DNA from 3 places in the Rhizobium sp. BK181 genome. Region 1 is predicted to be linked to each of the others. Evidence: predicted binding sites of a transcription regulator. Region 1 holds the regulator's gene; each other region holds the start of a gene.

Region 1 (10,009 bases):
TGGCGCTCGAACCCTTCGGTTGCCCGCAGACCGTAATCACCATGAATACAATGATAGCCGAAGTAGGAAAGAAACGCGACCGTCATGGCTGGAACCACGAAACGACCGATCTTTTTCTTCTTGTGATGCTTTGTCCACATAAACGCACGCTCGAACGCATTACCTCGATGCGCTCAAGACTACCGGGCAGAGATTAACTGTCCGTTGACTATGAAAAATCAGGCAAGAAAAAACCCGCGCCTTTCGAAGGCGCGGGTCGAAGTGGTTAAAATCAGGCGCAATTAACCGCGGATGATCGAGCGGCCGGCATAGCGGGCCTGCGGGCCAAGACCTTCTTCGATGCGGATCAGCTGGTTGTACTTGGCGAGGCGATCCGAGCGCGACAGCGAGCCGGTCTTGATCTGACCGCAGTTGGTGGCAACCGCGAGGTCAGCGATCGTCGAATCTTCGGTTTCGCCCGAACGGTGCGACATGACCGCGGTGTAGGCTGCCTTGTGCGCGGTGTTGACGGCATCGAGCGTTTCCGTCAGCGAGCCGATCTGGTTGACCTTGATGAGGATCGAGTTGGCGACGCCCATCTTGATACCGTCGCGCAGGCGAGCCGAGTTGGTGACGAAGAGATCGTCGCCGACCAGCTGGACCTTCTTGCCAGCGAGATCGGTCAGAGCCTTCCAGCCGTCCCAATCGTCTTCGGCCATGCCGTCTTCGATCGAGATGATCGGATACTGGGCAGCGAGCTGAGCAAGGTATTCGGCCATGGCGCCCGGCTCCAGAGTGCGACCTTCGCCTTCGAGCACGTACTTGCCGTCCTTGAAGAATTCGGTCGAGGCGCAATCAAGGCCAAGGCAGATATCGTCACCCGGCTTGTAGCCGGCTTTCTCGATCGACTTCATGATGAAGTCGAGGGCTTCAGGGGCGCTCTTCAGGCCCGGCGCGAAACCGCCTTCGTCGCCAACGTTGGTGTTGTGACCCTGAGCCGACAGTTCCTTCTTGAGGACGTGGAAAACTTCCGAGCCCATGCGAACGGCTTCGCGGATAGAATCGGCGCCAACCGGAAGGATCATGAATTCCTGGAAGTCGATCGGGTTGTCGGCATGCGCGCCGCCGTTGATGATGTTCATCATCGGAACCGGCAGCAGGTGGGCGGAAGCGCCACCGACGTAGCGGTAGAGCGGCAGTCCGGCAGCCTGCGCAGCGGCCTTGGCAACAGCGAGCGATACGCCGAGGATGGCGTTGGCGCCGAGGCGCGACTTGTTCGGCGTGCCGTCCAGCTCGATCATGATGTTGTCGATCTGGATCTGGTTTTCGGCATCGATGCCGCCGATTGCGTCGAAGATTTCCGTGTTGGCGGCTTCGACAGCCTTTTCCACACCCTTGCCGAGGTAGCGCTTGCCACCATCGCGAACTTCGACGGCTTCATGCGCGCCGGTCGACGCGCCCGACGGAACCGCCGCGCGGCCCATGCTGCCATCTTCCAGATAGACATCGACTTCGACGGTGGGGTTGCCACGGCTGTCGAGAATCTCGCGGGCGATAATGTCGGTAATTGCGGTCATCGGCTTTTCCTACTTGAGGGTGGATAAATCGTTTGAAATCCGTCTTAATCGAAGACGCGCAAATTACAATGGCGCTTTGCGCATGCTTCGCAGCGATGTTCGTGCGTGGCCTATTACACGAACATGTCAGTCTTTTGAACGTCAGGTTTTCGCGATCGCGTCGAAGGCCAGGAGCTTTTCGAGAAGCCTCGGCATGTCCTTGAGATAGACCATGTTCGGACCGTCAGACGGCGCGTTGTCAGGATCTTCGTGCGTTTCGACGAACACACCGGCGACACCGACGGCAACGGCCGCGCGCGCCAGCGTCTCCACGAATTCGCGCTGGCCGCCGCTGGAACCACCCTGCCCTCCGGGCTGCTGCACCGAATGGGTGGCGTCGAAAACAACAGGGGCGCCCATCGCCGCCATGATCGGCAGCGAGCGCATATCGGAGACCAGCGTGTTGTAGCCGAAGGAAGCGCCGCGCTCGCAAAGCAGGATATTCGGGTTGCCGCTGGAATTGAGCTTGTTCAAGACATTCTTCATGTCCCAAGGGGCAAGGAACTGGCCCTTCTTGACGTTGATTGTGCGACCGGTTTTGGCGGCTGCGACCAGCAGGTCTGTCTGGCGACTGAGAAAGGCCGGGATCTGCAGGACGTCGACGACCGTCGCCACCTCGGTGCACTGCTCCTCGGTATGGATGTCGGTCAGGACAGGAAAACCGTATTCCTTCTTGAGGTCGGAAAAAACCTCCAGCGCCTTATCAAGGCCGATGCCGCGCTGGGCGGAGAGCGATGTCCGGTTCGCCTTGTCAAAGGAGGACTTGTAGACAAGGCCGAGACCAAGCTTGTCGCAAAGCTCCTTCAATACACCGGCGACCATGAACGCATGTTCGCGGCTCTCCATCTGACACGGTCCGGCAATCAGCGACAGCTTGCCGGTATTCGAAAAGGTGACGCGGCCGGCGCCTTCGCCGACCGCGACTTCGGAATTTGTCTGGCTCATCGTTTCTCCTCGAAGGCGAAGAGCGCACCCTGCCCGGGCGCTGCCTTCACCAGAATTCGATTGTTCTTGCGCGTGTAGGTCATCCCGTTAGCAGCCAAATGCGCTTCTGTCACGGCGAGATCACCGACCTTGAAAACAACGGCAACGCCGCGAAGGCCGCGATCGTCTGAGGGAGCAGAAATATCGAAGTAGGCATCCAGTCCATCGGGGGACAGAACGATGATCCTGGCGTTGGGCGTTGCAACACTTACACCAAAGGCCTCGTTGATCACCGTCAGGCCGTGCGCCGCCGCGCGCACAAATGGTCCAAACGCCTTTGGGTCCGGCGCGCCAAGAACGATCTCCGCGATCCCGCCCACGCCATTTGGGTGCACTTGCAGTGCCCTTCGATCGGCAGGCAGCGGATTGACCCTCTGGCAGGTGAAAAAAAAGAAATCAGGTGCGCGCAGGTCAACTGCGAACGCGAGTTTGAATGCAGCAGTGGCTTCCGAGCCGTCGGGCATCTTCATCGGCCGCTCGAACTGCAGCATCTCACCGCCGTTGATCTTCTCCCCAAGGAATCTAGCGTGGTCGCGGTCGGCGTCCCCCGTCGCGAAGACCACTGCGGACAGTCCATCCTCGCCGCATCGAAACCGAAAGGCACGGTCACGCGCGGTGAAGACGTTGCCCTTCCTCGCCGACGCCTCGTGCAGTTCAAGGCTGGCGACGCCCAGTGGCTCCAGATAAGTTTCGTCGGCGAAGAAGATACAGGCGTTCTCTGTTCCGAACGGGTGCCGCGCATCTGGCGCGACGGTGAATCCCAGCATTCCGAGGCGCTCGCGCGCAAGCCTGATGTTGGACACCGGCAGCACAATGTGGTCCAGCGGATGTGCTTCGCTCATGGCAAACTCCCCGGGGATTTGCGAAGATGTGCGCCGGGCAAGAGAACAATGCAACCCCCTTCTCCGCATTCACTCAAAAGCGACGCAAAAACTGAACAAGTTGCAGGCAAGTTTTACGAAAATTTAGGTACTTGCAGAACACATATGGAACATATAGTGTCTGTTCTGGCTTTGTTTCACAACTCTGGGGTTCAACTTCGATGCTGACGCGCAAGCAACAGGAGCTTCTTCTCTTCATTCACGAACGAATGAAGGAGTCCGGTGTCCCCCCATCTTTCGACGAAATGAAGGACGCTCTCGATCTCGCGTCGAAGTCGGGCATCCACCGCCTGATTACGGCGCTGGAAGAACGCGGCTTCATTCGCCGACTGCCGAATCGAGCCCGCGCTCTGGAGGTCATCAAGCTGCCAGAGGCATATAATCCCAGTCTCCAGCCGCGCCGCGGTTTCTCGCCGAGCGTGATCGAGGGCAGCCTTGGCAAACCTCAACCGGTCGCGCCGCCAAAGCCGGCCGCGCATGCGGACAATGGCAATTCGGCCTCTGTACCTGTTATGGGGCGGATCGCTGCAGGCGTGCCAATTTCTGCAATCCAGAACAATACGCACGACATCACGGTTCCGGCCGACATGCTTGGCCCAGGCGAGCATTATGCGCTCGAGGTGAAGGGTGACTCGATGATCGAGGCCGGCATCTTCGACGGCGATACGGTGATTATCCGCAACGGCAGCACCGCCAACGCCGGCGATATTGTTGTCGCACTTGTCGATGACGAGGAAGCAACCCTCAAGCGCTTCCGCCGCAAGGGCGCTTCGATCGCGCTTGAAGCTGCGAACCCGGCTTATGAAACGCGTATTTTCGGACCCGATCGCGTCAAGGTTCAGGGCAAGCTGGTCGGCCTCATTCGCCGCTATCACTAAAGACAGGCGGCTCTCCATCGAAGGTGCCGCTTCGCCAATTGTATGCCCGATGCCGCATCCAGGGCCGGTCAAGTGTCTTGTAGGCCGTCGTCACGACAGGCGTTCCCTGTTCGTCTATTCGTATCTCTGCCGCACCCGAGCGGCGCAAGGTTTCCCCCGTGAACAACAATGCACCTGACCGGCATTCGCTTGCGCGCAGGCGAGCGGGTGTAACGACGATGTCGGCGGTGTCGCAGGCAGCGCCGACGTAGGCGGGATCTTCGACGATCGTCAGAACGTAGCCGCTGTCGTGCGCCGCTGTGCACCAAGCGCCTTTCAGGCAGACGAAACGGTTCTCAACGCCTCTCGCAACGACCTGCCGCAACGCGTTGCGAGCGTTATGCAATTCGTCGGCCGAGAGCCTCCGAGGCTTGCCGTCGCCGTCTCGCCGGCGGACCGGTTTGACACCCTCTATCAGGAGCGGCGGCCGGGCTTGCTCCGCAACCAGAGCCCTTCGCCATTGGTCGAAAATGAAGTCGGGTGGGCGCGTCCGGTTGGAAGCAATAACCTGATTGTCGACAATCGCGACGAGACCGCCATCCTCGGCAATGATGAAATCTGGCGCCGGTCTGGACGGCGCGAGCACAACGAACAGAGTTGCCAACGCGATCGCAACAGCGCCAAGGTACCGCAGTCTGGTGCGCAGAAGCGCAAGCACGAGGAAGCCTGCGACGGCGACAGGAAAGTACCAAACCGGCAATCGACCGATATCGACGTTGCCGCCCCATCCCGAGACCATCTTTGCAATGGCGATCACAATTTCGAGCCCGAACCCGGCGATTTTCCAGGGAACGACATCGAGGCCAAACGGCGTCAGCAGCATCGCGAACATGCCCATAGGCATCACCACGAAGGAGATTACCGGCATGGCCATGAGATTTGCGGGCAATCCATAAGCGCTGAGCCGATGGAAATGTTCGACTGCAAAGAGCGCGGTCGAGAAGCCTCCGATCATTGAGGAAAGGAGGATGCCAGCAAAGAAGCGTGCGACAAAAACTACGGGCTTCACTGCCCTGACTTGCAGCAAGGGATGTTCGCGCGCGGCTCGCTTCGACCACATCGCATAACCGGCAACCAGCGCAAGAGTCGCCGCAAATGACATCTGGAAGCTCGGGCCTAGCGCCTCGGATGGAGACAAGAGCAGAATCACCCAAGCCGATAGGGCAATGTTGCGTAGACTGATTGACGGCCTGTCGAAGAATACAGCGGCCAGCATGATTGCCATCATGATGAAGGCTCGCTCTGCCGAGACCGCAAAGCCCGAGATCATGTAATAGGCTGTCAGGGCGACGAGCGCGCCAGCAGCTGCAATCTTCTTGGTCGGGTACGCCTGCGTAACGGATGGAAACAGGCTCAGCAGTTGGCGTAGGCCGACGAAGAAGATACCCGCGGAGAGCGCCATGTTGAGACCGGAGATTGCCACGATATGCGCCAGACCCGCCTGTCGCAGCGCGTCGGTGGTTTCCCGCGAGATCGCGCGCCGCTCGTCGGTGACAAGCGACGCCGCAAAGGCGCCGGTGTCGCCCGGCAGGATTCCACGGATGCGGTCTCCAATTCCGCTTCGAAGACCATCCAGCCAGTTGGCTCCGCGCTCCGAAATCGATGGTGTGCCGACCGCTGGCGGCATTGAAACGCTTGGCGAACCATAAAAGAAACCGTTCGCGCCAATCTCGTCGAAATAGGCGCTGAAGGCGAAGTCGTTGAGCCCAGGCAGCGCCGGTCCCGCAGGCGGGGTCAATCGTGCCCGTCCCGTCAACCACTCCCCGATTTCGAACGGTTCTTTCTGCCCACGCGCGACGACTGAAACCCGGTCTAGCGGCCGCCTAATCTGAGGCGACTGGGTGCCGGAAATGGAGACGATATAGCGCCAACGACCCGCGCCATCCCCCTCCCGACGCTCGACCCGACCAGTGATCGTTGTGGTGACGGGCGTATCCAGTATGACGGTCGCCCTGCTCCGCGTTTCGTATTGGGCCGAAAGCATTCCCGCGACGCAAAGCAAGCCGGCCAGTGCTGAACTCCGGACAAACGGACGCCCTTGGCCCGCCGCCATTGCAACAAGTGCCAACACAACAACCCATGCCATCAAGCGCGTCGTGGGAGGGTCACTTGCGAGTTCGAACCAGAGGACGGCGCCGGCTCCGAGGAAGACCGGCGAGAACAGAAACAACCGTCCATGTTCCATCTCCGCTGTCGCGGAACCTTGGAGCCATGAAGCCCAGTCCCGTGTCGCAGCTTTGATCCGTGTCGGCCACGCGATGGAGGACTGCGTGCGCATGGCCGGCAACAGCTTGGCGGCCGATCGATTCAACAGGAGAGACCGCTCCGCTGCACGCGCGGAAGCATCCGCGGCAGGCGCGGCCTTCGTTACTTCAAATGGCTTCAACCCCGGCATGCATTTGCGCCAAAAAACAGCCGCCCTTGCAACCACAATGCAAGCTATCGAGGCGTCAGGCAATAATAATCGATTGAAATCTGAAGGAAAATCTGAACGCTGAAAAGCCAAGGATTATCATCGGCTTCTGCTATGCGCAGGGCTCATCGCAGCAGTGCCCAAAAGTTGATACTGCAATGCACAAAATGGCATCACGGTAACTTGGCATTAGGCGCGCGATCATATAGCAATCATCGACGACGCTTAACCCTATGGCGCTTTTATGGCGCCACCCGCCAGTTTGGAGGATCAGAATGACGGAACAAAGCGCAACACTGAAAATCGGTGACAAATCAGTCGATCTCGCCGTCAAGAGCGGCACGATCGGTCCTGATGTCATCGATATCGGCGCCCTCTATAAGAACACGGCTTCCTTCACTTACGATCCTGGTTTCACCTCGACCGCATCCTGTGAATCGAAAATCACCTACATCGACGGCGACGCCGGTGTGCTATTGCATCGCGGCTATCCGATCGAACAGCTTGCCGAGCACGGTGACTTCCTCGAAGTCTGCTATCTGCTTCTCTACGGCGAACTGCCGACCGCTGCCCAGAAGAAGGATTTCGACTATCGCGTCACGCATCACACGATGGTGCATGAACAGATGAGCCGGTTCTTTACGGGCTTCCGCCGCGATGCGCATCCGATGGCTGTCATGTGCGGCTGTGTCGGCGCGCTGTCCGCCTTCTACCATGACTCGACCGACATCACGGATCCGCATCAGCGCATGGTGGCAAGCCTGCGCATGATCGCCAAGATGCCGACACTCGCCGCCATGGCCTACAAGTATCACATCGGCCAGCCCTTCGTTTACCCGAAGAACGATCTCGACTACGCCTCGAACTTCCTGCGCATGTGCTTTGCAGTTCCCTGTGAGGAATATGTCGTTAATCCGGTGCTCTCGCGAGCAATGGACCGCATCTTCATCCTGCACGCCGACCACGAGCAGAACGCCTCGACCTCGACCGTTCGCCTTGCCGGCTCGTCGGGCGCGAATCCGTTTGCCTGCATCGCAGCCGGCATTGCATGCCTCTGGGGCCCGGCGCACGGCGGCGCCAACGAAGCAGCGCTGAACATGCTGACCGAGATCGGCACCGTTGACCGCATTCCGGAATACATCGCCCGCGCCAAGGACAAGAACGATCCGTTCCGCCTGATGGGCTTCGGTCACCGCGTCTACAAGAACTACGATCCGCGCGCCAAGATCATGCAGAAGACGACGCATGAAGTTCTCGGCGAGCTGGGCGTCAAGGACGATCCGCTGCTCGAAGTGGCGATGGAACTCGAGCGCATTGCACTGACTGACGAGTACTTCATCGAGAAGAAGCTCTATCCGAACATCGACTTCTACTCCGGCATCACGCTGAAGGCTCTGGGCTTCCCCACGACCATGTTCACCGTGCTGTTTGCTCTCGCCCGTACGGTCGGCTGGATTGCCCAGTGGAACGAAATGATCGAGGATCCGGAACAGCGCATCGGTCGCCCGCGTCAGCTCTATGTCGGTGAGCCGCAACGCGATTACGTGCCTGTTTCCAAGCGCTAATCAGCGATCACAGATTGCAAAGAAGCCCGGTCAGGAATGGCCGGGCTTTTTCTTTTGAAGGACATCGAGGACGATTTCGGCCGCATGTTCCCCCGGCGGCTTTTCGGTCTGCATTCTCTGCCAGAGAACGTCAAACCCTTCCATCATCGCCTGCCGTGGCAAGGTGTCCACCGACAGCTTCTCCATCCAGCGCGCAAAGCTGCCGCCTCGCACCACGTCGTTGATATACTCAGGCACAACGGCGTAGTCGGCGATCAGGTTCGGAAGGGCCGCGCTCCAGGTTTTGATCTTGCTGGTCATGAGCTTGATGATCCAGTCCGTCTTGTAGGCCGAAACACACGGGACGCCGGTCAGCGCCAGCTCAAGCACGACTGTCCCAGACGCCGCCATGGCGGCATCCGCTTCGGTGAACGCCTGCCACTTCGCCTCGGCGCCGGTCACGATCTCCGGCTTGGTCGTCCAGTCCTTGACGAACTCACGGATCATAGCCTCGCGGCGCGGCATCGTCGGCAAGACGAAACGCATCTCACCGTTGCGCGCCACCAACTCGGTGACGGCGTCGCCAAAGTGGGGCAGCAGCTTGATAATCTCGCTTGAGCGCGAGCCTGGCAGCAACATCACTGTCTTGCGGTCGGCCCGTGTCCGTGGCTTGGTCTGCGCACGCTGGCGTCGGGCGTCCAACAAGTTTGGGTCGGCCGTCAAACGGTGGCCAACATAGGTCGTCGGCGGCCCGCCCAGCTTGCGCATCACCTCAGGCTCGAACGGCAAGACAGCGAGCACATGATCGACATAGGCGAGCATGCGCTGTGCGCGATATTCCTTCCATGCCCAAACACTCGGGCAAACATAATTGACAACAGGCAAGCCGGGCAGCGCCGTGCGGACCCGCTTTGCAACCCTATGCGTGAAATCCGGACTGTCGACGATTACGAGCACATCGGGTTTTGCCGCGATGATTGCCGACGCCGTCTCGCCAATACGCCGGACGAGCCTTGGCAACGTCGACAGTACTTGTGTGATGCCCATCACTTGCAGTTCAGAAAAATCGAAAAACGAGCGCAGGCCCTGCGTCTCGAGCCCCTCGCCGCCAACGCCGACGAGATCTACACCGCCCGGAAACTGTCGTTTCAGGGCGGCGATCAGATCCGCCCCCAGAAGGTCACCCGAGACCTCTCCAACAACGATGGCAACTTTTAGCGACGCATCGCTCACGCTAGCCCCCAGGATGGCAAACCTCTATCCAGTCCGCACACGAAAATACCGGCCTCATCCGCAGCCTTGATGACAGCGTCACGCTCCAGGATGAGCGAGCGACCCGCCTCGACAGCAACGCCCGCCAGGCCCGCCCTTTTCAGGTTCTCGATCGTCGAAATGCCGATCGATGGCAGATCCGCACGGATATCTTGCTGAGGTTTGCAGAGTTTGACGAGTACGCCGCGGCGACGCGCAGAAATGCGCCCGGCTGATCGCAGGTCAGCGATACGGTCCAGCATGCTGTCCGTGCCTTCGACGCCCTCGAGCGCAACAATGCGGCCGCCAACTGAAACCGCCCCTTGCCCGACATCCAGCCTGCCAAGCGCATCGGCCGCTTCCGCGGCGCGCGCGATATCTCTTCGATCATCAGGTCCCGGTCGCACTGCGCCCAACGGACCGA
Region 2 (10,009 bases), on a different contig from region 1:
GACCGATGCGGGCTTGTCTACAACTTCGCCAATGCGGCTCTCGATCACGATATCGGTCGGACCGCCGATCATGATCAGATGCTCGATATCGTCACGGCGAACGAGGACGAGGCGCCTGCGCGCATCGACGGCGGCGGCATCGAGAACCTGCAGCCGTGGTTGGCGATTGCGACCACCACGGACGAAGGGCGAAGGCGCGCGGCTACGGACGATCCAGAGTACGACAATCAGCAGCAACAGAGCTAGGCCGACGCCGCCAGCGGCAAGAAGGAAGCGGCTTCCGTAAGCTCCCATGAGATCATCGAACATCTTGGTTTACTCCCTTCGCGGTTTTGCACCACATCGCGATATTACCACTTCGTAGACAAGTCGCGACGGCCTTGTCCAGTCATCCCAACCCGAAGTGGAATTCGAACATGTTTTCTTAACAACGCATTTTAATGGCGAAATTGGCGCTCTTCGCTGTGAATTCAATCAGTCTTCATGGAGACCAGTGTTTTTGCGGAGACCGCAAATTGGTAAGAAGAAAAGGCGCCTGATTCCTGCTTTGTCTCCCTGTTACGACCGAAGCCCGGCAGGCCATGCGAGGGAATAGATGACGAAACCGCGTCAGGCCGAAGACTTTAACGAACCGCTCTTGGACCGCGGGGGGCGCACGGGCACGGCTTTGCGGATCATTCTGCTTGCGCTTGTCTTGATTGGCGCAGCCGCCGGGTTCGTTGTCTTCAAACGCTCACTAGACAATGAGATGGTGCTCGGTGTTCTCGGCGTGCTAGCCATGGTCGGGATCTTCTTCCTGGTGTCCTCGGTGATCGGTTTCATCGAGGTCATGCCGCAGCGGCAGTCGGACAGCCTGGCGCGGGCCTTCTTGAACAGCCACCCCGACGGGTCGCTGATTACCGACGAGAAGGGCCGCATCGTCTATGCGAACGCGGCCTATGGTCAATTGACCGGCGCGCGCAAGTCGACGGAGGTTCAGACGCTTGAAGCCCTGCTGTCGCGACATCGGGAATCGAACGAGGCGCTTTATCGCCTCTCCAACGGACTGCGTGAGGGCCGCGAGGGCAGCGAGGAATTCCGCCTTTTGCGGTCGCTCGGCCCTGCAACAAGTGGCGCGGGAGCGCATTGGTACCGTCTGAAAGCGCGGAGCCTGCGGAGCGAGGAGATAGGACGCAAACCTCTTCATATCTGGCAGATCAGCGACATCACATCAGAGCGCGACGATCAGGAGCGGTTCTTCAAGGAATTGCAGAATGCCATCGACTATCTCGACCATGCGCCGGCTGGGTTCTTCTCGGCAGGGCGCAAGGGCGAGATTTTCTACCTCAACGCGACGCTTGCCGAGTGGCTCGGCATCGATCTCACCAAATTCGTGCCCGGTTCGGTAACGATTGGCGACTTTGTCGCGGGCGAGGGGCTTGCGCTGATCCAGTCGGTGCAGGCGGATCCCGGCCTGAAGAAGACGGTGACGCTCGATCTCGACCTAAAGAAGATGAACGGTCAGAGCCTGCCTGCACAGATCGTTCACAGCGTCACGTCGATGCGTGACGGCGCGCCCGGAGAAAGCCGGACGATTGTGCTGACCCGCCAGAAGAGCGGAGAAAGCGACCAATCCGCCTCGGCCGCGGCGATGCGGTTTACGCGTTTCTTCAACAACACACCGATGGCGATCGCCTCGGTGGACGGCGAAGGCCGCATCCTGCGCACCAACGCGCCTTTCCTGAAGCTGTTTTCCGGAATCGTCTCCCGCAATGACGTTGAGAACGGTGCCTTGCTTGAGGTCATTGTGCAGGACAGCGACAAGGCAAGGCTGCAAGACGCGCTTGCGGCTGCCAAGGACCGGCAGGGCGATATCCCGCCGATCGATTCGCGCACGCCGACGGATGAAGCCCGCCACTTCCGCTTCTACGTCAATGCGGTGATAGACCAGAGCGACGAGGCGCCGGAAGAGGCCGCGATCGTCTATGCCGTCGAGGTGACCGAGCAGAAGGCGCTCGAGGCGCAGATGGCCCAGACGCAGAAGATGAATGCGGTTGGCACGCTGGCAGGTGGGATCGCGCACGACTTCAACAACGTTCTGACGGCGATCCTGCTGTCCTCAGACCATCTGCTGCTGCAGGCACGGCCTGCCGATCCAGGCTTTGCGGACCTGATGGAAATCAAGCGCAACGCCAATCGTGCCGCCGTGCTCGTGCGGCAACTGCTGGCGTTCTCGCGCAAGCAGACGATGCGACCGACCGTGCTCAATCTGACCGATGTGGTGGGCGACCTCAGGATGCTTGTCGATCGCCTGCTGTCGGGTACGAATGTGAAGCTCGACGTTGAGTATGGTCGTGATCTCTGGCCCGTGAAGACGGACCTTTCGCAATTCGAGCAGGTGCTGATCAACCTCTGCGTCAACGCGCGCGATGCCATGCCGCAAGGCGGCAAGCTGACGCTTCGCACGAAGAACGTGACGGCGGACGAGGTGGCCGCGTTCAACTATTCCTACATGCCGCATGAGGACATGGTGCTTGTCGAGGTCTCGGACAACGGGACGGGCATCGCGCCTGAGATCATGGACAAGATTTTCGAGCCCTTCTTCACAACGAAGGAAGTGGGCAAGGGAACGGGGCTTGGCCTCGCGATGGTTTATGGCATCGTCAAGCAATCGGGCGGGTTCATCCAGCCCGAGTCCGAAGTTGGCAAGGGGACGACGTTCCGGGTGTTCCTGCCGCGCCATATTGTAGAGCCGGCGGTTGCAGCAGAGGTGGACGCCGTGACGCCAGCGGCTGGTACACCGATCGAAGCCGTGCCGGCAGCTGTGGAGCAACCTGAGGATTTGACCGGATCCGCCGTCATTTTGTTGGTCGAGGATGAGGAAGCGGTGCGTCGGGGCGGCAAGCGCATGCTCGAGACCCGCGGCTATACGGTTTACGAGGCGGGATCCGGCGTCGAGGCGCTGGATATCATGGACGAACTCGAAGGTAAGGTCGACATCGTCGTTTCGGATGTCGTGATGCCGGAGATGGATGGTCCATCGCTGCTGCGCGAACTGCGCAAGAATTATCCGGACCTGAAGTTCATTTTCGTTTCGGGTTATGCCGAGGATGCGTTTGCGCGCAACCTGCCGCCGGATTCGAAGTTCGGCTTTCTGCCGAAGCCGTTCTCCCTCAAGCAGCTTGCCGTCGTCGTCAAGGAAACGCTTGACAGCTAAGGGGCGCCTTGGCGCCCCTCCTTCAAACAATCAACCGGCTAGCGCGACGGCAATTTCTGCTGCCAGTCGCGCATTGTTCTCAACGAGCGCGATGTTGGTCTTCAGGCTCTGGCCGTCGGTCAGGTCAAAGATCGTGCTGAGCAGGTAAGGCGTCACTTCCTTGCCGGTGATTTCGTCGCGCTCGGCGCTGTCGAGCGCGCGCTCGATGTAGATTTCCATTTCCTCGCGGGGGATCTCGTCTGCCTCCGGCACCGGGTTGGCAATCAGCATGCCGCCGTCGATGCCAAGTTGCTCGCGCACCGTCTGGAAGTTGGCGATGGCCGCCGGGCTGTTCAGCGTCAACGGGCTGCGCAAACCAGAAGCGCGCGACCAGAAGGCCGGGAATTCCTCGCTTTCATAGGTGACCACAGGCACGCCAGCGGTTTCCAGCACTTCCAGAGTTTTCGGAATATCGAGGATTGCCTTGGCGCCGGCGCAAACGACGATGACGCCGGTGCGGCCGAGTTCTTCGAGGTCAGCGGAGATGTCGAAGCTTTCTTCCGCCCCGCGATGGACGCCACCAATGCCACCGGTGGCGAAAACCTTGATGCCGGCGCGTTCCGCGGCGATCATCGTGGCTGCAACAGTCGTCGCACCGTGACGGCGCTCGGCAATCGCGAAGGCAAGATCGGCGCGCGAAACCTTGAGGACGTCCTTCGCCTGCGCCAGTTGCTCCAACTGATCGGACTCTAGGCCGATATGCAGCGTGCCGTGGATGACTGCGATGGTAGCCGGAACCGCACCCTGTTCGCGTATGAGCGCCTCGACGCTGCGCGCCATCTCGATATTGCCGGGGTAGGGCATGCCATGGGTGATGATGGTCGATTCGAGAGCAACGATCGGCGCGCCGCGCTGCTTGGCGCTTGCGACTTCCTTGGAGTAGGCGATCGGCAGGAGGGGGGAGATCGGTTTCGTCATTGTCTCTTCCATTTCGTCGGTAGTGGCTTCAATGCAAAATTCTCGCTGGCGGAACAAGGGCAAGTGTCTCCCTCACCAAATCCGGAGAAAGATTTTCATTGACCGCGTGTGGGGACTGCACAGTCAGGGCTGCCGCGGCTGCACCCTCGCGCACGGCATCGGCCAAGGGCATTCCGCGCATAAGCCCTGATATGACGCCTGCTGCAAGCGAGTCGCCGGCGCCGGTGACATCGGCGACGCCCTCGAGATTTACGGGCTGCAGGGCAACAACACGGCGACCTGCAAACGCGATCAGCTCGCGTTGGCCGCGCGTGACGACGCCTCCGCGCAGACCGATGTCACTCAACAGTGACGGCCAGTGGGCCGGGTCGTTTGGCCGTTCGCCGGTGAGCGCGGCGGCCTCGGCTTCATTGAGGAATAGATAGTCGATTCCGTGGATGCATGGTTTCAGCTTGACGGCCTTCGCCGGCGAGATCGCGATCGCGCCCACCGGCTTGCCGAGAGGCTTGGCGCGCTCGACGATCGATGCCAGCGTTTCTGCAGGCAGGTTGGCATCAAAGAGGATGAAATCAGTCGCGGCAAAGGTCTCGCGGACAGCGCGGATCGACAACCGGCGCGGCACGAACATGCGATAGAGATCCATGTCGGCAAGCGCAATCACCAGGTTTCCGTCGTTCTCGATGATTGCGGTGTAGCTCGGCGTCTTCCGGTCGAGAAAAACAAAGGGGCGGTCGTGAACGCCCGCAAAATCGGCTGCCTCGCTCACCATCTCACCGATCGGATCGCCGCCGCGGGGCGAAATCATGGTCACCTCGAACCCCAATCGCGCCAGATTGCGTGCGGCATTGAAGCCGCCGCCGCCTGGCTCCTCAAACCATGAGCCTGGATTGCTGGCACCGGCAACGGTGTCGCCGGAAATGCGTCCGCGCCTGTCGATATGAGCTCCGCCAAGGACCAGAATCTTCTGTTTCATCTCATTGTCCCGCAAGGTCGGAAGATGCGAATCGTCCCGCTGCCGCTACCCGGCTGGCCGGTAGCGCCCTATCTCTAAGCTGTTGCTTTCCATCACTAAAACAAATGCAGAACACAGGCCGTTTTACCTTTTTCTTTCAGTCATTTGAAGGCGGCTTGCGCAATGAGAACAAATGCGGTACAAAATCCGCATTGGCGGCGACATTGCTTGAGCGGCTTCAATAACCTAAAGGTGGATCGAATGTCACAGAATACATTGCGGCTTGTAGAGGACAAATCGGTGGACAAAAGCAAGGCACTTGAAGCGGCACTCTCACAGATCGAGCGGTCGTTCGGCAAGGGCTCAATCATGAAGCTCGGCTCGAACGAGAATGTCGTCGAGATCGAAACGGTTTCGACGGGTTCTCTCGGGTTGGATATCGCGCTCGGCATCGGCGGCCTTCCGAAGGGTCGTATCATTGAAATTTACGGACCCGAGAGTTCGGGCAAGACGACGCTGGCGCTGCAGACGATTGCGGAATCGCAGAAGAAGGGCGGCATCTGCGCCTTTGTCGATGCAGAGCACGCGCTTGATCCGGTCTACGCCCGCAAGCTCGGCGTCGATCTGCAAAACCTCCTCATTTCGCAGCCGGATACGGGCGAGCAGGCGCTCGAGATCACCGACACTCTGGTCCGTTCTGGTGCCGTCGACGTTCTCGTTGTCGACTCCGTCGCTGCGCTGACGCCGCGGGCGGAAATCGAAGGCGAGATGGGCGACAATCTGCCGGGCCTCCAGGCTCGTCTGATGAGCCAGGCACTGCGCAAGCTGACGGCTTCGATCTCGAAGTCGAACACCATGGTTATCTTTATCAACCAGATCCGCATGAAGATCGGCGTCATGTTCGGCTCGCCGGAAACGACGACTGGCGGTAACGCGCTGAAGTTCTATGCGTCCGTTCGCCTCGACATCCGCCGCATTGGCGCGGTCAAGGAGCGCGAAGAGGTGATTGGCAACCAGACCCGCGTCAAGGTCGTCAAGAACAAGATGGCGCCTCCGTTCAAGCAGGTCGAATTCGACATCATGTATGGTGAGGGTGTTTCGAAGACCGGCGAGCTCGTCGACCTCGGTGTCAAGGCGGGTATCGTCGAGAAGTCGGGCGCCTGGTTCTCCTACAACAGTCAGCGTCTCGGCCAGGGCCGCGAAAATGCGAAGCTGTTTCTGCGCGACAATCCGGATCTCCTGCGCGAGATCGAGACCGCGCTTCGTCAGAATGCCGGTTTGATTGCCGACCGCTTCCTGCAGAATGGTGGTCCTGATGCAAATGACGGTGACGAGGCTGCAGACGGCTAATTCTGCCTGACGGTTGCCAGAAGTTCAAAACCGGCCGCATTCCTCGATGAGAATGCGGCCGGTTTTGTTTGTCTGCTGGACAGTGGTTAAGGCGAGCGATAAAAGCCACTGGATTTAAGTTTTGACCTGCCTCCCGGCAGCATTGAAGGGCATAGCATGAGCGGTGTGAATGATATCCGGTCGACCTTCCTCGACTACTTCAAGAAGAACGGCCACGAAATCGTTCCGTCGAGCCCGTTGGTGCCGCGAAACGATCCGACGCTGATGTTCACCAATGCCGGCATGGTGCAGTTCAAGAACGTTTTTACCGGCTTGGAGCAGCGGCCGTACAAAACCGCCTCGACGGCGCAAAAGTGCGTCCGCGCCGGCGGCAAGCATAACGACCTTGATAACGTCGGCTACACTGCACGCCATCACACCTTCTTCGAGATGCTTGGGAACTTCTCCTTCGGCGATTACTTCAAGGAGCGGGCAATCGAACTTGCCTGGAACCTGATCACCAAGGAATTCGCCATCGACGCCAAGCGCCTCCTGGTCACCGTCTATCACACGGACGACGAAGCCTTTAATCTCTGGAAGAAGATCGCCGGCCTGTCCGACGACAAGATCATCCGCATCCCTACCAGCGACAATTTCTGGGCGATGGGCGATACCGGCCCGTGCGGGCCATGCTCAGAAATCTTCTATGACCACGGCGATCATATCTGGGGCGGTCCTCCCGGCTCGCCGGAGGAAGATGGTGACCGCTTCATCGAGATCTGGAACCTCGTTTTCATGCAGTACGAGCAGGTCACGAAAGAAGAGCGCGTGGATCTCCCGCGCCCGTCGATCGACACCGGTATGGGACTTGAGCGCGTCGCTGCAGTGCTGCAGGGCAAGCATGACAACTACGATATCGATCTTTTCCGCGCCCTGATCGAGGCCTCGGAAGAGGCGACCGGCGTCAAGGCCGAAGGCGAGCAGCGCGCCAGCCACCGCGTCATCGCCGACCACCTGCGCTCGTCTGCCTTCCTGATCGCCGACGGCGTGCTGCCCTCGGCCGAAGGCCGCGGTTACGTCCTGCGTCGCATCATGCGCCGCGCCATGCGTCATGCCGAACTGCTCGGCGCCCGCGAGCCGCTGATGTGGAAACTCCTGCCGACGCTGATCCAGCAGATGGGTCGAGCCTATCCGGAACTCGTGCGCGCCGAAGCGCTGATCACCGAGACGCTGAAGCTTGAGGAAACCAAGTTCCGCACGACGCTGAAGCGCGGCCTGTCGCTGCTCTCCGACGCGACGACAACGCTCGGCAAGGGCGACATGTTGGACGGCGAGACCGCCTTCAAGCTCTACGACACCTACGGCTTCCCGCTCGACCTGACGCAGGATGCGCTGCGCGCTCGCGAAATCAGCGTCGATCTCGCCGGCTTTACCGATGCCATGGAGCGCCAGAAGGCGGAGGCTCGTTCGCATTGGGCCGGCTCCGGCGACAAGGCTACGGAAACCATCTGGTTCGAGCTGCGCGACAAGCACGGGGCAACCGAATTCCTCGGCTATGACACCGAGACGGCTGAAGGCGTGGTACAGGCAATCGTCAAGGACGGTGTTACCGTCGATGCGGCCGCCAAGGGCGACAAGGTGCAGATCGTCGTCAACCAGACGCCGTTCTACGGAGAATCCGGCGGCCAGATGGGTGATGCCGGCATCATCTCCTCCGACACAGCGAAGATCGAGATTTCCGACACACAGAAGCGCGGCGAGGGCCTTTTCGTCCACACCGGCACCGTCATCGAGGGCAGCGTCAAGGCCGGCGACGCGGTTGCCATGACCGTCGATCACGCCCGTCGTTCGCGCATCCGCGCCAACCACTCGGCGACCCACCTGCTGCATGAAGCGCTGCGCGAGGTTCTCGGCACGCACGTGGCGCAGAAGGGCTCGCTGGTTGCGCCGGAACGCCTTCGTTTCGACGTCTCGCATCCGAAGCCGATGACGGCGGAAGAGCTGAAGCGCGTCGAGGACATGGCCAACGAGATCATCCTGCAGAATTCGCCTGTCACGACGCGCCTGATGAGCGTCGACGACGCGATCGCTGAAGGTGCGATGGCGCTGTTCGGCGAGAAGTACGGCGAGGAAGTGCGCGTGGTCTCGATGGGCCGCGGGCTGCATGGCGCCAAGGCGGGCAAGGCCTACTCGGTCGAGCTCTGCGGCGGTACGCATGTGTCAGCGACCGGTGACATCGGCCTTGTGCGCATTCTCGGCGACAGCGCGGTGAGCTCCGGCGTGCGCCGCCTCGAAGCGGTGACCGGCGAGCCGGCGCGTGCCTATCTTGCCGAGCAGGACGAACGCGTGAAGGCGCTTGCCGGCGCGCTCAAGGTCCAGCCGGGCGAGGTTCTGTCGCGCGTCGAGGCGCTGATGGACGAGCGCCGCAAGCTCGAAAAGGAATTGGCGGACGCCAAGCGCAAGCTTGCCATGGGCGGCGGGCAGGGCGGCTCCGATGACGCTGTGCGTGAAGTCGGCGGCGTGAAATTCCTTGGCAAGGCGATCTCGGGCGTGGATCCGAAGGATCTCAAGGGGCTCGCCGACGACGGCAAGGCAAGCCTCGGCTCCGGCGTCGTTGCTCTGATCGGCGTATCCGACGATGGCAAGGCAAGCGCCGTTGTCGCCGTCACGCCTGACTTGACTGGCCGTTTCAGCGCTGTCGATCTCGTCCGCATCGCGTCGGCGGCTTTGGGTGGAAAGGGCGGCGGCGGCCGTCCCGACATGGCGCAGGCCGGTGGGCCCGACGGCGCGAAGGCCGATGAGGCGATCGAAGCCGTGGCGCTCGCGCTCGCAAGCTGAGCGTACCGAGTTCCTTCGAGTTTTGGAAAGGCGGGTTGATCCCGCCTTTTTCTTTGCGTGGTCGTCGAAGTCCGCAGGATTTGTCAAATCACGCTATGGTTCTGTGTGGCCGATCGGTTTGCAAGAGGTTCTGACATGAATGGCGCAACGGCTTGGACGCTCTATGAAGCTCGGCTTCGCCGGGTATCCGCCCATATCCACAATCACCTCGACGAAGAACTGGATATGGACAAGCTTGCAGTGATCGCCTGCATGTCGAGCTATCACTGGCATCGGGTCTACCGTGCCATTCACGGCGAGACGCTTGCCGCGACCGTAAAGCGGTTGCGGTTGCATCGTGCCGCAGGCGATATCGTCGGTACGCATCTTCCAGTTGGGGAAATTGCAAAGCGATCAGGCTATCCCAACCTCCAGTCATTCAACCGCATTTTCAAGTCGGTCTACGGCATGCCGCCGGCGCAATACCGGACGAAGGGTAGTCACACAGCGTTTGAACCTTCACCTAACGGAAAGATCGCAGCGATGTTTGATGTTACCATACGCAAGATTGAGCCAATTCAGTTGATTGGCGTACCGCACCTCGGCTCCTACATGCAGATCGGCCAGGCATTCGAGACGCTGTTCGGCACCCTGCATGTCCGCGGATTGGCGAAGCCAACGATGCGGATGATCGGTGTGTACTTCGACGATCCCGATATCGTGCCCGCCGACAAGCTGCGCTCCATCGCGTGCGTGAG
Region 3 (10,009 bases), on a different contig from region 1:
AGCTGGCGTTGGCGATGTTCAGCGACTGCAGGCCAAGCTGCTCTTGGGTCTGAAGGGCACGCAGCCGGCTTGACTGTTCCTCCATGTCGGCATCGATCAGGCGGCTGATACCGCGGGCGTATGAATCATCCAACGACTGCGCGAAGTCGCTCTGGATGCTGATGCGCTTCTCGAGCGCGCCGAAGGCCGAACCCACTGTCGTCATCTGGTTCAGCATCATGTCGACGACGGTGATCATCTCTTTCACCTGCGCCTGCGTCGTGCTGCTCGAAACACCAATTTCGACCTGCCCGGCCGTATTCCCCGCGCCCTTCAACATCACGTAGTTTTGTGAGGCTCCCGCCTCGGTCGCGAAATACTGCGAGGTAAGAGCGCCATATTCACCGGAGCCCGTTGTCCGATCGTCGATCAGGTAGCGGGCATCCTTCGATGTCGTCGCCCCAACTGGGGCAAGATCGACCTCATAGCTCAGCATGTCGACCTTCACCGTCCCGTCGGAATAGCGGATGAAGGAAGATGGGATCTCCCTTGGTTTGGAGGGATCAGCTGAATCGTCGATCGCAACCCAGTTATCACCGTTAAACTCGGCAGACTGCGCAACCGACCGCAGCTGATCCTTGAGGTGGGCGATATCCGTGTTGATCTTGTCCTTGTCGACGCCGGATTCGGTCGCCGCGACCAGCTTGGCCTTGATCTCGCTCACCAGATCGATCGCGTTGTCGACGGCATTGTAAGCCGTGCCCATCGTCGCGGCAGCGAGGCCGAGAGCGTCGCGAATGGCTGATTGGGCTTTCTGATCGGTTTTCAGCGTTGAACTGATTGCCCAATAGGCACCGTTGTCGGACGCCTTTTCCACTCTGAGGCCGGTGGAAACCTGCCTCTGGGTCTTTGTCATATCACGACCAATGTCGCGCAATACATACAGCGCGGCATCCACCGAAGTGCGCCGATAAATGCTCAAGGTACTGTACTCCGAACACAACAATGCACTGATACAAACAAACCGTACCGCGAACGATCATGTCCGGGAGCGCCTGAACGAGGCGCCAGGGCGGTCCTCTCAAAACGCTGGAGGACCTATCGGCTTCTGTGGGAATGATTACCGCTCATGCTTAAAAAATATCTAAAATTGAGAGGAAATTCATCCAATTCTACAACTTTTTATAAGCTATAACTCGCAGGATTTTACGCGCTGAAGGCGCGCTGCGTTCACTCGGCCGCCTGAAGCCGTCCTGCCTTGGCGGCAGGGCGCGGACGAGAGGCGTGCGCCATTTCTTCGTGTAGCCGCTCCTCTTCGTGAGCATGCGGCTTCGCAAAGCGCGCGATGAGCAAGTAAGCCACCGGGGTAATGTACAGCGTCACCAGCGTCGCAAAACCGAGGCCGCCGACAATCACCCAGCCGAGGGCAATGCGCGCTTCCGCGCCGGCGCCATGCGCGAAGACCAGTGGTACACCGCCAAGGATCGTTGCGATCATGGTCATCATCACAGGTCGCAGCCGCAACGCACATGCCTTTTCGATCGCCGCACGCACCTCCTCGCCGCGATCCCGCAGCTGGTTCGCGAACTCGACGATGAGAATGCCGTTCTTCGCCATTACGCCGACGAGCAACACAAGGCCAATCTGGCTGTAGATGTTGAGGCTGGAGCCGGTGATAACAAGCGCGAACACGGCGCATGCAAGCCCGAGCGGCACGGTTGACATGATGATGACCGACGACAACACGCTCTCGAACTGCGCGGCCAGAACCAGGAAAATAATAACGATGGCAAAGCCGAAGGTCAGCGCCATGCCACTCGAGTTTTCCTCAAGCGTTGCGGCCTCCGCGAGAGGCACAAGGCGAGCGCCAGCGGGCAGGATCGACTTGGAGATTTCAGTTGCCTCCTTGACCGCGTCTCCGAGCGAGAGGCCACCCTTCAGGCCCGCAGTGATCGCAACCGAAGCAAGTTGCTGTTCGCGGTTGAGCTGCGGTGCGACCGAGCTTTCCGTCAGCGATGCAATCACCGACATCGGGACAATCTTGCCATCACCGGTCTTGAGGAACACATTCTCGAGATCCGTCGGGTCGTCCAGCGGTCGTGTGTTCGAGGTGAGCAGTACCGGGTAGGCTTCGCCCTTGACGAAGACGTCGACGACCGAGCGCCCCTCAAGCAGCGACTGCATGGCCGTCGAAAGGCCGGTAATGTCGATCCCAAGATCGGAGGCGCGCTCACGGTCGATCGTCACCGACACCTGAGCCTGGGTCGGCTCGTTGGTCAATCTCGGCGTGTCGTAATGGCCTGTAGCATCGAGCGCCAGGACCAATTGTGCAGCCGCGGTCGTCAGCGCCTCGTGATCGTTACCGACCAAAGCCATCTGCAGGCCGTTGCCGGCGCCGCGAATGCGCAGGCTGTTCGACTGGATGGCGTTGCCACGGAGCGCCGGGACCCTCGCAGCCGTGCGATTGATGTCTGTCACGATCTCCGCCTGCGTACGTTGACGCTCGCCCCAAGGCGCCAATGTCAGCACCATGAAGCCGCTGTTGACCTGTCCGCCCTGCCCGGAGATGGAAAAGATGTTGCTGATATCACCGCTGTCGACGAGCGGCTTAAGATACTCTTCGACCAGCTGCATCTTGTCGCGCGTGTATTCGAGACTGGAACCCTGCGGCGTCGTTAGGCGCATCATCACCAGCGCCCGGTCTTCATTCGGCGTCAACTCGCTTCGAACCGTCTGGAACGCGAGGACCGCCGCACCCGCGAAAATCAGGCAAGCGACGATGACGATCAGCGGCGCATTCAGGCAGGCATGCAGCGACCAACGGTAGGCATCGGCGAACCATGTGCCGAAACGTCCGAGGAGGCCGTGATCTTCGAGCATCTCCTTGGTCAATATCCGCGAGGCCAGCATTGGGCACAACGTCAAGGCGACGATCGACGAAAGGCCGACGGAGAAAGCCAGCACGAAACCGAATTCCCGGAACAGCCCACCCACCTGCCCCGGGAGGAAGGACAAAGGTATGAAGACCGCGGCAAGCGTTGCGGTCGTCGCGATGACGGCGAAGAATACCTCGCGCGTGCCAAGCACGGCGGCCGCCCTTGGGCCCATGCCTTCCGAGCGTCGGCGCACGATGTTTTCGAGAACGACAATGGCGTCGTCGACAACGAGACCGGTTGCCAGCACGATCGCAAGCAGCGTCAGGATGTTGATCGAGAAGCCAACGAGATAGACAGCCGCCAGCGTCCCGATCAAAGCCACCGGCATGCTGACCGCCGGAATGATCGTTGCTCGCCAATCCCTGAGGAAGAGATAGATGACGGCGGTAACGATCACAGCGGCCAGGATCAGTGCCAGCACGACCTCATGAATTGCGCCCTGGATGAACACGGCATCATCGCTGGTGATGGCGATCCGCGTGCCCTCAGGCAGCGTCTTTGAGAGCTCGGCGACAGCATCCTTGATGCCGTTCGAGATGTTTAGAGTGTTTGATTGCGCCTGGCGAATGATGCCGAGACCGATGCCAGGGACACCGTTGGAGCGCAGAGCCGTCTGCCCGTCGCGCGGCCCAAGTGTCACGTTCGCCACATCGCCGAGGCGAACGTGGTTCTGCAGGATGACGTTGGAGAAGTCTTCCGGTGTCTGCAGGCTTGCCATCGCACGCACGACGATCGTCTGCGTCGGGCTCTTGAGCGATCCTGCGGGCACGTCAAGAGCCGCGCTCGACAGCGCCTTCGTGAGATCCCCGACGGTCAGTCCTCGGCTCGCAAGCTCGCTCTGGTTGACGTCGACGCGGAACACCTTCTCCTGGTCGCCATAGGTTTCGACATCGGCAACGCCGTCGACCGAAGCGAGGCGATCGATGACCTGGTTTTCGACGAGAAGGGTCAGATCGTCCATGTTGAGTTTGGACGAGGTGACTGCGAGGCGCATGATCGGCTGGGAATCCGAATCCGCCTTGACAATCTGTGGCGCATCCGCCTCTTCGGGCAGGCGATCGGCGATGCGACCGATGGCATCGCGCACATCGTTTGCGGCAACCGCGAGATCGACGGAATCGGAGAATTCCAGCGTCACCCGGCTCTGGCCGAACTGCGAGCTGGAGGAAATCGACTTGAGGCCGCTGACGCGCGCGGCCGCCCCCTCGATCACCTTCGTCAGTTCCTGATCGATCGTCTGCGGCGAGGCACCGTCGAACGTCGTGCGAACGGTGACGACGGGCCGATCTACATCAGGCAGTTCGCGCACTTCGATCCCGGCATAGGCTGCCAGGCCTGCGACAATCATCAGGGCATTGAAAACCAGCGCAAGGATGGGGCGCCGGACGAACAGCGCCGTAAATGTCTGTTTGCCGGAAGCCGGCTTGTCCTGCATTTCAATCACGTTCATTGCGTGACGGGCTCCAAATTCGACGCGACTTCGCCGGCAACCCGCACTGCCCCGCCTTCACGGACGCGCTGCAGGCCCTCGGTAACGATGGCGTCGCCATCCTTCAGATCAGCCTTGACGAGAATGTAGTCTGGATTGCGCTGCACGATACTGACCCGCACTTTGCCGGACTTGCCATCGACGACCTGCCAAACAAATGCCCCTTGCGAGTCCCACTGGACAGAAAGCGGATCGACCGCGGGATATCGGTCGCCGCCGAATTTCATTCCGACATTGAAGGACATGCCCGCGCGCAACTCGTCGGAGGCGTTGTCGATCCGGGCCCGCACGCGCATCGTCCGACTTGCGGCGTCTATACGGTTGTCGATTGCTTCGACCACACCTGAAAAAACGCGTCCCGGTCGGGCGACCGACGTCGCCTCGACCGGCTGACCGACTGTTATGGTGTTGGCGAAGCGTTCAGGCACCCAGTAGTCGACGAGGATTTCGGTCCGGTCGTCGAGCGTCGCGACCGGTGTCGTCGTCGAAACGTTGTCGCCGATGTTGACCGGGATGATGCCGACAATGCCGTCGATCGGCGCAACGATGCTGCGGCGCTCAAGATTGAGTTCGGCCGCCTGCAACTGCAAGCGTGCACCCTGCTCCGCAATCTCGGCATCGAAAACATCCATGCGCGACACGCTGGATTTGATGTTGTGGTAGAGGCTGGATTTCTCGACAGCGCTCTTCAATGCGACATCGGCCTGGCCGCGAGCGATGACTTGCTCTTCGCTGTCCAGCTTTGCCAGAACCTGCCCTTTGGTGATCCTATCGCCCGACTTGATCAGGATCTCGCGGATCGTGCCGCTCGCCTGCGGCATGACCACCACAGAACGAATGGCATCTCCCGTCCCGATGGCGCTCAAGCGATCATTGACGACACCACGGACGACAGCTTGAGTGGCGACGAGAACCGGAGCATTGGCGCCGCCACCGCCGCCGCCACGCCGCCGTTGTCCCTCTCCGCCGGCGGCCGGTTGCGAACTAGCCTCGCTGGGCGCCAATTTTGAAACCTCTGAAAAACCGGCCTTACGCAGCGTCTCGCCGGCCCCAGGCACAAAGTAAACCCATCCGGCAAAGCCGGCCGCAATTACGACAACGCAAACTACAAACTGCTTCCAAAATGGCATTCACGTCTCCAGAGGGACTCGAGGCTAGTCCAGGGTCTATCGAAAGAGGCGTTCGCAGGACAAATTGCCGCGCGTCTGCGACAATATTGTCCCTTTGCTGACCACCGGCAAGCGAATTGGTCCCGCATTACTGAATTGTAATATCAAGACTGAGTTACTGTTGTGGCAACTCTCAACCCTCTGGACCGTGTTGTAGAATTTCGTTCTCAACGTCAAATGACGGTTTTGTTTTCTAACGTTTATTGACGATGCTTACGCGCAACCGCAGCTGTCTCTTGTCGCATATGCGGGCAGTTCCCGGAGCCGGCTTTCTCGAATGCCCGGCGTAAGCTGAGGAAAGCTGGCATTGAGGGGAATGAAAGCAGAACATCTTTTCTGGCCTTTCCATCCCGAATCACTACATTACGCGCCATGAGCAATAGTTTCGACGATATCCCCTTCTTCGACGAAGAGCCGGATGAGGCGCCGCGCAAGCAGCCGGCTCCTGCCGCTCCCGCCGCCGGAGGGCTCGCCGCCCGCGCCATGGCTGCGCGCGATGGCGGCAAGCGCCCCGATTATCTTTCTGGCTTGAACCCTGAGCAGACCGAAGCCGTCGAAACGCTGGAAGGCCCGGTTCTCGTGCTTGCGGGCGCGGGCACCGGCAAGACGCGCGTTCTGACGACGCGCATCGCCCATATCCTCAACACCGGCCGCGCATTTCCCTCGCAGATCCTTGCCGTCACCTTCACCAACAAGGCTGCACGCGAGATGAAGGAGCGCATTGCCGTTCTCGTCGGCGGCGCCGTCGAGGGCATGCCTTGGCTTGGCACGTTCCATTCGATCGGCGTCAAGCTCCTGCGCCGCCATGCCGAACTCGTCGGACTGCGCTCCGATTTTACCATTCTCGACACCGACGATGTCGTGCGCCTGATCAAGCAGCTGATCCAGGCAGAAGGCCTGGATGACAAGCGCTGGCCTGCCAAGCAGTTCGCCGGCATGATCGACACCTGGAAGAACAAGGGCCTAGGACCGGGGGACATTCCGGAAGGCGACGCCCGCGCCTTCGCCAATGGCAAGGGCCGCGAACTCTACTTTGCCTACCAGCAGCGGCTGTCTACGCTGAACGCCTGCGACTTCGGCGACCTCCTGATGCATCCGATTGCGATCTTCCGGAAGAACCCCGATCTTCTCAAGGAATATCACGGCCGCTTCCGCTACATCCTCGTCGACGAGTACCAGGACACCAACACCGCCCAATACATGTGGCTGCGGCTGCTTGCTCAGCGCCCGAGGGGCGAGCCGCAAAATGTCTGCTGCGTCGGCGACGACGACCAGTCGATCTACGGTTGGCGCGGCGCCGAAGTGGATAACATCCTGCGCTTCGAGAAGGATTTTCCGGGCGCCAAGGTCATCAAGCTCGAGCGCAATTACCGCTCGACGGCGCATATTCTCGGGGCCGCCGGTCACCTGATCGCCCACAACGAAGGCCGCCTCGGCAAGACGCTTTTTACCGACCGTAGAGATCCAGAGGACATCAAGGTGCAGGTGCACGCCTCGTGGGATTCCGAGGAAGAGGCCCGCGCCATCGGCGAGGAGATCGAGCAGCTTCAGCGTGGCGCCGCTACCGGCAAGCGGCATCTGCTGAACGACATGGCAATCCTGGTTCGCGCCTCGTTCCAGATGCGCGAATTCGAAGACCGCTTCGTCACGCTTGGCCTCAACTACCGCGTCATCGGCGGCCCCCGGTTCTACGAGCGCCTCGAAATCCGCGATGCGATGGCCTATTTCCGCCTCGTCGCCCAGCCTGCCGACGACCTTGCCTTCGAACGCATCATCAACACCCCGAAGCGCGGCCTCGGCGATACGACCGTGCGCGCGCTTCACGATTATGCCCGGGCCCGCGACATTCCGATGCTGGCAGCCGCAGCCGACATGATCGAGACTGACGAACTGAAGCCGAAAGCGCGCAAAGCCCTCTTCGACGTCGTTCAATCATTCCGCCGTTGGCAGGAGATGCTCGAGAGCACGCCGCATACCGAGCTTGCCGAGCAGATCCTCGAAGAGTCGGGCTACACCGACATGTGGAAGAACGACAAGTCAGCCGATGCGCCGACCCGTCTCGAAAACCTCAAGGAACTCATCCGCTCGATGGAAAGCTTCGAGTCGATGCGCGGCTTCCTCGAGCACGTCGCGCTGGTGATGGACGCAGAGCAGAACGAAAACCTCGACGCCGTCTCGATCATGACGCTGCACTCCGCCAAAGGTTTGGAATTCGACACCGTCTTCCTGCCGGGTTGGGAGGAAGGCTTGTTCCCGCACCAGCGTTCGCTCGACGAAAGCGGCCGCGCCGGTCTCGAGGAGGAGCGCCGCCTTGCCTATGTCGGCATCACCCGCGCCAAGCACCGTTGCCACATCTGGTTTGTCTCCAACAGGCGCATCCACGGCCTCTGGCAATCGACCATACCGTCGCGATTCCTCGATGAATTGCCGGAAACGCATGTCGAGGTTGCGGAAACCGAACAGAGCTATGGCGGCTACGGTCGCGGCGGCGGCGGTTACGGCCAGTCGCGCTTCGACAAAGCTGATCCCTTCGCTAGTTCCTCTTATTCGACGCCCGGGTGGAAGCGTGCCCAGCAGAACAAGACGGACGCCACCCGCGACAACTGGGGCACCCGCTCGGGCCACGCCGTCGAACGCATCGGTTACGGCGAAAGCGGCCCGCGAGGTCGCACCATCGATGGCGAACTGGTGGCGAAATCAACCGCCACGGAGCCGTCGAAATTCAAGACCGGCGACCGCGTCTTCCACTTGAAATTCGGCAACGGCAACATCGTCGAGATCGAGGGCAACAAGCTGACGATCGAGTTCGACCGTGCCGGGCAGAAGCGGGTCTTGGATGGGTTTGTCGACCGGGTTTCGTAAAGCGAGGATTGTGCGTTTCGTAAAACCTTGCTCTCTCCGGAATCCGGGCCTCACCCATTCGTGACTTCGTTTGCGGCGGCGCGTCCCGCATACTGCGCGCTCCCGCGCGCACTGATCGCGGGAGAGTAGGAGGACGCAGATGAAACGTTATTCGCTATCTCTGATCGCAGCCTCGCTCATGATTGCCGTCTTGAGCAGTCCAACCATCGCCTTTGCCTGCAACCACATCATTCTCGGGACCTGACATCGAGGGTGCATGAACGCGGCACTTGCCGCGGCAGCGAGGAAGTCCGAATTCGCAGAGCGGGCATGACGCCCGCTCACCCCAGGATCGGCATCGAACCCAGCCCCAATATGTCGTTGAGCAATGCCAGCCCGATCCCGGCGGCGACGACCGCGATCCCGATCAGAAACAACCGCCTTGCCCGGTCATACTTGGCAGCAATCAGCGAATCCCGGGCGAGCAGATCGGCGAAAACCTTGACCTGCAACGCAATACCCACTGTCAGCAGCAGCATCGGCAGAATGTCGATCCGGCTCCAATCGTTTGGATTCGAGACCCAGCGGCTGACGAAGCTCAGGGAAAAGCCGAGGATGATGCCGGCTGCCGTCAGCGAGCCGTTGCGGAACGTCGCGTCGATCTTCTCTTCTGGACCGGGCTCGGTCATGGCTTGGGCTCCGGGTTATCCTTCGGTAAAGAAAGGCAGAGATTCCCGGACTCGGCAAGACCACGGCTCGCCGCAGATCCTATGGACACTAGGCGCAGGCTTCAGCCGCAAACCTTGCGCCCCGCTCTTCAAGCAGGCGTCGCAAGACGCTTCGATGGCATCTGCTTTCGCTCTCACAGTAGCAGCCGATCGAAAAATGACTGGCATGGGAAAGCGTCGCCAGCAGGTCGAGCACATGGCTCGCCTCCGGCACTTTCATTTCCTTGGTGAAGCTGCGCACGAAGGCCGTCCACTCGGCGTCGGTGGTTGCCGCCTTCGCTTCGGTGACAAGCACCTGGCTCGGTGAAAGGATTGGCAGCCAGACGTCATAATAGTTGCGGCTGGCAAACTCTTCTTTCGGCACGCCACGCGGCGGCCGGCGAACAGTGCCGATCCGCACACCTTCACCTTCTCCCCTCGGTGACCCCAATTGCACGACGCTAATAGCCACTGCAGCCTCTCCATCGACCCGCCGCGATATCTACAGCAAACGCCGCGCTCTCACCAGAGACCCGGGCAAAGGCGCCACCTGACCTGTTTGCGGTAGGCGCCATAACCCGGCAGATCCCGCACGAGGCGTTTCTCCTCGTCGAGCAGCCGCGCGATAAGGCCGCCCAGGATCGGCAGCACCACGAGCACGCCCCAGTAAGAGCCGAGCGCCAAAGGTACGCCGAGAAACATCGGCAAGGCTGACGCATACATCGGATGACGCACAAGGCTATAGAGACCCGTCGAGATCACTCGCTGCTCAGCGGTCACGCCGACGGTCGCCGCCGCAAACGAGTTCTGCCGGAATACAAAGAAGAACCCGATGTAGCCGGCAGCGATCAGCAGGTTGCCGAGAACGACGACAGCGACGGGAACGGA

The links. Region 1 encodes LexA, which represses DNA repair genes until DNA is damaged. Its sites were predicted from a motif close to TGTTCNNNNTGTGTTCNG; they were not measured.
Region 2: a site for LexA is predicted at 5,223-5,240, ahead of recA (recombinase RecA). Genes of this name have one in related genera too.
Region 3: a site for LexA is predicted at 5,886-5,903, ahead of FHT77_RS09615 (ATP-dependent helicase). Genes of this name have one in related genera too.

What each region holds. Positions count from the first base shown of each region.
Region 1 covers NZ_JACHZA010000011.1:48,983-58,991, forward strand. The annotation lists gene FHT77_RS21680 (FtsB family cell division protein) at 1-140, opposite strand, end outside; gene eno (phosphopyruvate hydratase) at 282-1,556, opposite strand; gene kdsA (3-deoxy-8-phosphooctulonate synthase) at 1,698-2,540, opposite strand; gene FHT77_RS21695 (VOC family protein) at 2,537-3,421, opposite strand; gene lexA (transcriptional repressor LexA) at 3,622-4,338, shown strand; gene FHT77_RS21705 (ComEC/Rec2 family competence protein) at 4,319-6,655, opposite strand; gene FHT77_RS31515 (hypothetical protein) at 6,654-6,875, shown strand; gene gltA (citrate synthase) at 7,066-8,355, shown strand; gene lpxB (lipid-A-disaccharide synthase) at 8,386-9,567, opposite strand; gene FHT77_RS21720 (LpxI family protein) at 9,564-10,009, opposite strand, start outside.
Region 2 covers NZ_JACHZA010000015.1:78,015-88,023, reverse strand. The annotation lists gene FHT77_RS24785 (flagellar biosynthetic protein FliO) at 1-309, opposite strand, end outside; gene cckA (cell cycle histidine kinase CckA) at 596-3,196, shown strand; gene FHT77_RS24775 (pseudouridine-5'-phosphate glycosidase) at 3,227-4,153, opposite strand; gene FHT77_RS24770 (carbohydrate kinase family protein) at 4,182-5,126, opposite strand; gene recA (recombinase RecA) at 5,367-6,455, shown strand; gene alaS (alanine--tRNA ligase) at 6,612-9,272, shown strand; gene FHT77_RS24755 (GyrI-like domain-containing protein) at 9,408-10,009, shown strand, end outside.
Region 3 covers NZ_JACHZA010000002.1:451,957-461,965, reverse strand. The annotation lists gene FHT77_RS09630 (flagellin) at 1-961, opposite strand, end outside; gene FHT77_RS09625 (efflux RND transporter permease subunit) at 1,210-4,365, opposite strand; gene FHT77_RS09620 (efflux RND transporter periplasmic adaptor subunit) at 4,362-5,534, opposite strand; gene FHT77_RS09615 (ATP-dependent helicase) at 5,946-8,435, shown strand; gene FHT77_RS09610 (hypothetical protein) at 8,756-9,103, opposite strand; gene FHT77_RS09605 (DUF488 domain-containing protein) at 9,192-9,593, opposite strand; gene FHT77_RS09600 (methyltransferase family protein) at 9,644-10,009, opposite strand, start outside.